Regions from separate parts of the Pseudarthrobacter sp. IC2-21 genome, predicted to be linked through region 1. Evidence: predicted binding sites of a transcription regulator. Region 1 holds the regulator's gene; the other holds the start of a gene.
The links. The regulator HrcA, encoded in region 1, represses chaperone genes, less so after heat shock. The targets are predictions, from matches to a motif close to TTNGCACTCGNNNNNNNCGAGTGCNAA.

Region 1 (3,188 bases):
CAAGTCCGCGTAACTGCGGACCGCGCCCAGCAGTTTTTGCCAGCCCAGGCCGATGTCTTCCTTCGTGGCGTGCGGCCAGCCAAATGCCGCAAGGATGCCGGTTTTCCAATCCTGACCGCGGGGTACCACCGGCCACTGTTCAATGCCCAGCACCGCAGGGCGGATCGCCTGCCACACGTCAACGTAGGGGTGCCCGACAATCAGCACGTTCCCGGCGGCACCCTTCGACGCCATCACCCCGGCGGCGATACGCCACTCTTTGGAGTCCGGTACCAGGTGATCCACCAGGATCCCCAGCCGCCGGTTGGGCCCGGGACCGAATTCGGCCACCGCCCCCGCGAGGTCATCGATGCCGTGCAAAGGCTCGACGACGATGCCCTCCACCCGCAGATCGTCACCCCACACTTTTTCCACGAGTTCGGCGTCGTGCTTTCCCTCCACCCAGATCCTGCTTGCCTTGGCCACCTGGGCACGCTGGCCCGCCACGCTGACCGAGCCGGACGCCGTGCGTCCAGCCGGCACGGCCGCGTTCTGCCTGGGCGCCGGGGGCATCAGCCTGATGGGCTGGCCTTCGAGGAGGAAGCCGAAGCCCAGCTTGAAGGACCGCGATTTGCCGCGCCGGTCTTCAAGGGCAACCACGTGCATGCCGCCGGACTTCTCCACCCGGGTCACCGCTCCGACCCAGCCGGACTGGGCGTCTTCGATGACCATGCCGCGCTCCACTGGCACTTCGGGGAGTTCGCTCCGGACCGGCGCGGCAATCTCCTGAGGACCCCAGTTCTGGTACTGCATGGATTCATTCCACCTTGCGCTAGATCGTGCCGCCGAATGTTCGCCCGGAGCGGTACCAATGCTAACAACGGGGCGAGTCATATTAGACTGTTAGCACTTAGGCATGTCGAGTGCTAACGAACCGCGACCAATACCTAAGCAGTGAACGGCAATCCTGGATGGAGGTGGAGTGTGAGCGAGCCGCGCAAACTGGAAGTACTGCGGGCCATCGTGGAGGACTACGTGCACTCCCGGGAGCCTGTTGGTTCCAAGGCCCTGGTTGAGCGCCACCACCTCGGCGTGTCCAGCGCCACCATCCGGAACGACATGGCCGCCCTGGAAGATGAGGGCCTGATTACCGCTCCGCACACCAGTGCGGGCCGGATCCCCACGGACAAGGGCTACCGGCTGTTTGTGGACCAGATCTCGGCCGTCAAACCTCTGTCCCCGGCGGAGAAGAAGGCCATCCAGTCGCTGCTGGAGGGTGCGGATGACTTGGATGACGTCCTGGACAGGACAGTCAGGCTGCTTTCCCAGCTGACCAACCAGGTGGCAGTGGTGCAGTACCCGCACCTGAGCCGGGCCACCATCCGCCACATCGAATTTGTCCTTCTGGCACCACGCCAGGTCCTCCTGGTGCTGATCGCCACCACCGGCAAGGTGGAACAGCGTGTAATCGACGTCGGCCAGGACCTCGGCGAGGATGCCATCGCCGCTTTGCGGACACACTTCCTCGGTTCGCTGGCCGGAACACCGCTGAGCCGGCTGGCCCAGTCCCTGCCTGGCGTGGTGTCCTCCGTCGCCCCGGGCCAGCGGGCAGCTGCCCAGGCGCTGGCCCATGGACTGGAGACGCTCGCCCACAGCAGCAGGGAGGACCGCATGGTGATGGCCGGCACCGCGAACCTTGCCCGGTCCAATGTGGATTTTCCGCTCAGCATCGGTCCTGTCCTGGAAGCACTGGAGGAACAGGTAGTCCTGCTCCGCCTGCTCAGCGACATGGCGCAGGACCCGCGCGGCGTGACCGTGAGCATAGGCCGGGAAAACCCGTACGACGGGCTCGCCGAAGCTTCCGTGGTGGCCACCGCCTACGGACCGGACAGCACCGCCAAGGTTGGTGTCCTGGGGCCCACCCGGATGGACTATCCCACCACCATGGCCGCAGTGCGGGCAGTAGCCCGTTATCTGTCAAGAATTCTGGGCCCTTAACAGCCGGCCCAGGCACGAAGAGCAGTGCCGGCAGCACCGCCGCCGGCAGTACAACAGGGAAGAGATACGAACTTTGAGCAGCCACTACGACGTCCTCGGGGTCTCGCCGGAAGCCACCGGAGAAGAGATCAAGAAGGCCTACCGCAAGCTGGCCCGCACCCTTCACCCGGACGTTAACCCCGGGGACGATGCGTCGGACCGCTTCAAGGCCGTCACCCACGCCTACGAGGTCCTTTCGGACCCCCAGAAGCGCCGTGTATATGACACCACCGGCAACGAAAACGGTACTGACAACGGCTTCGGCGGCGGGTCCTACGCCGGCCAGGGGTTCGCGTTCCAGGACATCTTCGATACGTTCTTCGGTGCGGGCGGGTCCTCGGGTCCCGCCTCCCGGGTCCGCCGCGGCCAGGACGCGCTGATCAGTGTCCGGATCGAACTGCGCGACGCCGTTTTCGGCGTCAACCGCAAGCTCGAAGTGGATACCGCCGTCACCTGCCCCACCTGTAACGGTTCGTGCTGCCGTGAGGGCAGCCACCCTGAACGCTGCGATATCTGCGGTGGCAGCGGCCAGGTCCAGCGGGCCGTGCGCTCCATCCTGGGCCAGGTCATGACGGCCGCCCCCTGCGGCACCTGCGAGGGCTTCGGAACCGTCATTAAGGACCCCTGCAATGAGTGCAACGGCCAGGGCCGCATCCGCAGCCGCCGGTCACTCACCATCAAAGTGCCTGCCGGCGTGGCAACAGGCACCCGGATCCAGCTTTCCGGTCAGGGCGAGGCCGGACCTGCCGGCGGACCTGCCGGTGACCTCTACGTTGAAATCCGGGTCAACAACGATCCCACCTTTGTCCGCGACGGCGATGACCTGCACGCGACTTTGCACATCCCCATGACCGCGGCCGCCCTGGGCACGGAAGTGTCCCTGGAAACCTTCGACGGGCTGCAGGAAATCGACGTCAAAGCCGGCACCCAGTCCGGTGAGGTCATCACGCTGCGCGGACTGGGCGTAACGCATCTTCGTGGCTACGGCCGCGGTGACCTGTTGGTCCACCTGCAGGTGGAGACGCCTTCGAAGCTCGACCAGGCGCAGGAGGACCTGCTGCGTCAGCTCGCCAAGCTGCGGGGTGAGCAGTTCACTGAAGGCAAGCTGACGGCCAGCGGCGGAGTCTTCGCCAAGCTGCGGGACCGGTTCGGTAACCTCTAGCAGTGAGTAA
Region 2 (3,188 bases), 1.4 Mb from region 1:
GGCGGCACGCAGGGGGCTGTACCGGGCAGCGGTGATCCTGATGGCGGTCGGCACCCTGGCGTTCGTCGTTGCGCTGGTGGGGGTGGTGCAAAGCGGGACAGCACCGTGGGGCCCGGACGAACCGATCCGGGACTGGCTGCTTGGCACCCGTTCCGAGACGCTCACCGCCGTGATGATCTTCCTCGCTGTGCTCTTCGGCCCGATCGCCTTGCCCATCATCGTGCTGGTGGTCACGGTGGCGTGGGGCTTCGCGGCAAAGCACGCCTGGCGGCCCATTGTCCTGGCCGCCGCGATGCTTACCGGGGTGATCATCTCCCAGATCATCCTGCAAATTGTCCGGCGGTCCCGTCCGCCGGTGGACCTGATGCTCTTTGGTGCCGACCATACATTCTCGTTTCCTTCAGGCCACGTCCTGGGGGCGTGCGACTTCCTGCTGGTGGGCACGTTTCTGATCTTCTCGCGGCGGGAAAACCCGCGGGCTGCCGTGCTGGGATTTGTAGGGGCGGGAATCGGCATTGTGCTGGCCATTGCCAGCAGGCTCTACCTTGGCTACCACTGGTTCAGCGACGCCTTCGCTTCGCTGTCCCTCTCGCTCATCATCCTGGGCGCCTACATTGCCTTGGATACCTGGCGCACCGCCCGGATCCCCGGCGAACGCATCACGGGCGAACTTTCCAAGGCCGACGCACCGGGCGACTAGTGCTGAGCTAGCGCTCGCGGAGTGAGCGTTCGCGTTTGAGGGCACGGCGCAACTTGGCGTTGGCGGCCTCAAGTTCGAGGACCTTGGCCACGCCGGCCAGGTTCAGTCCCTGCTCCAGCAGCTCTCCGATGTGAAGGAGAATGGCGATATCGGCGTCACTGTACTGGCGCGTCCCGCCGGAGGTCCGGGCGGGCCGCAGCAGGCCGCGCGTCTCGTAGAGGCGGATGTTCTGCTGCCCGGTGCCGGCCAGTTGGGCGGCCACCGAGATGGCATAAAGTGCCCGCCCGGACGGGGCTTGCGGTGCGCGTACTGAGGGTGGCTCGCTCATGCCGGCTCCCAAAATTTCTCTCGAAAATGTCTTGCCCCAGTTTCGCACGGGTGCTATAAAAAATCTATACCCACTGCCATAGATAGTTGGGTGGCGGGTATGGTACGGAATCATGCAACTGCATTGCTGAAGGAGTGGGAAATGATGTTGATGCGTACGGACCCGTTCCGTGAGCTGGACCGGCTCACCCAGCAGGTCTTCGGTACCGCGGCCCGTCCGGCTGCCATGCCCATGGACGCCTGGCAGGAAGACGGTGAGTTTGTTGTGGCGTTCGACCTGCCCGGTGTCAAAGTCGACAGCGTGGACTTGAACGTTGAGCGCAACGTCCTGACGGTGCGGGCGGAACGCCTGGACCCCACCCAGCCCAACGTTGAGCTGGTGGCCTCGGAACGTCCACGCGGTGTGTTCAGCCGCCAACTGATCCTCGGCGACACCCTGGACACGGAACACATCAAGGCCAGCTACGACCAGGGCGTCCTGACCCTGCGAATCCCCGTGACGGAGCAGGCCAAGCCGCGCAAGATCGAGATTGAAACAAAGGGCCAGATGCACGAGATCGGAGGTTAGCCCTTCCCCCGGGGGGCGCCGGCAGCCGTTGCCGGCGCCTCCTGCGCCCCACTGATAATTGCCGGAATGCCGTCATGACCAGTCAGCCGGATTTCTACGAGGTCCTGCGGGTGAAGCCAACTGCAAGCCAGCAGGAGATCTCCCGCGCCTACCGGGCCTTGATGCGCACCCATCATCCGGACCTCGGCGCGGACGGCGGCGCAACGGACGGCGGCGAGCTCTCGCGGGCCGAGTTGCTGCAGATCATGCAGGCCTTTTCGGTGCTGCGTGACCCCGCCCGGCGTGCGGCCTACGACCGAAGCCGCACCGGAACAAGCACACCAGGCGGGCAGGGTTCCGGTCCGGTCGTCATCCCGGTCCGGAGGGTGAACCGGCGCCATGTGCCCGCAGGCAACACCATCCGGATCACCCCGGTCCGCTGGGAAAGCGGGCCCTGGACCTAGCCCCATGCACACCAGAGGAGCCACCCATGAGCGATTGGCGTCGCTACGATTCCCATCTGATCCCCGCCTTCCAGGAACGCTTCGAAGCGCGCTGGGGTAAAGGCACCGCCCCGTTCCTGGACCCCGAAGCCCACGAAGAGCCGCTGCCGCGGGCGCAGTGGATCAACCCCGCAACCGGTGCGGCTCTGGCTGTGGTGCCGGTGTGGACGGCGGAGGAGCGTCAGCAGCGCTCATTCGGAGTGTTCTACCTACCGCCCGCCGGCGACATCTGGGTGCTGCGGCCGGGCTACACGGGCTACCTCGAACCGGCGGACGGCGATACCGAACACCTCGTCAGCCTCCGGAACGATGCCTACCGCAAGGCCGTGGCCCACGCCAAAGATTTCCTCTTCGGATCACAGTGAGGCCGGGCCCGAGAATTCTGGACCCGGGAAGCCGGGGACAGGCGGGCCTTGGAAACCCGGACCGGGAAAGCGGGATCCCGCTCCGGCCGTCGCATCCGGACCGCTGCCCAGCAGGCTGCGGGTGAGTGTTTCGGCGTCGGCCATCAGGTCCTCAACCGCGGCGCTGAGGTGGGCATCGGACACCGGACCGCCTTCCAGCGCAGCGGCCACCACCGCGCGGCGGACCAGTTCACGGGCAAAGGACGCGGTGGTCCCCTCGGTCTGTTCCGCGGCCGCGTCGAGGGCCGCAGGGCTGAAAGCCACCAGCCTGCCGTACAGCTCCAGCAACCGGACCCGCTCGGCGTGGGCCGGCAGGGGAATCTCGACGGCCAGGTCCACCCTGCCGGGCCGTTGCGCCAGTGCCCGCTCTAGCATGTCGGGCCGGTTGGTGGTGAGGACAAAGGCCACATCGGCGTCCGGGTCCAGGCCGTCCATCGCATCCAGCACTTCGAACAAAAGCGGCTGCGGCCCGTGCCCGAAGCTCCGGTCCTCGGCGATGAGGTCGCAGTCCTCCAGCACCACAATGGACGGCTGGAGCGCCCGTGCCATGCGGGCGGCGTCGGAGATCCGGGCCAGTGAACCGCCGGAGAGGAGGATCGCCGTAGAGCCTTCACTCAGGCTGAGCAGATGGCGCACGGTGTGCGTCTTTCCGGTTCCCGGCCTGCCGTAGAGCAGGATGCCGCGTTTGAGGTGCTGGCCGTGGTCCC

Region 2: a site for HrcA is predicted at 1,059-1,085, ahead of SBP01_RS16265 (Hsp20/alpha crystallin family protein). Genes of this name have one in related genera too.

Annotation. Positions count from the first base shown of each region.
Region 1 is NZ_CP139145.1:2,152,174-2,155,361, reverse strand. Features, by position in the region: gene SBP01_RS09925 (DUF3097 domain-containing protein) at 1-792, opposite strand, end outside; gene hrcA (heat-inducible transcriptional repressor HrcA) at 964-1,977, shown strand; gene dnaJ (molecular chaperone DnaJ) at 2,051-3,178, shown strand; gene SBP01_RS09910 (16S rRNA (uracil(1498)-N(3))-methyltransferase) at 3,181-3,188, shown strand, end outside.
Region 2 is NZ_CP139145.1:3,520,520-3,523,707, reverse strand. Features, by position in the region: gene SBP01_RS16275 (phosphatase PAP2 family protein) at 1-700, shown strand, start outside; gene SBP01_RS16270 (MerR family transcriptional regulator) at 708-1,028, opposite strand; gene SBP01_RS16265 (Hsp20/alpha crystallin family protein) at 1,173-1,595, shown strand; gene SBP01_RS16260 (J domain-containing protein) at 1,670-2,038, shown strand; gene SBP01_RS16255 (hypothetical protein) at 2,065-2,442, shown strand; gene SBP01_RS16250 (AAA family ATPase) at 2,434-3,188, opposite strand, start outside.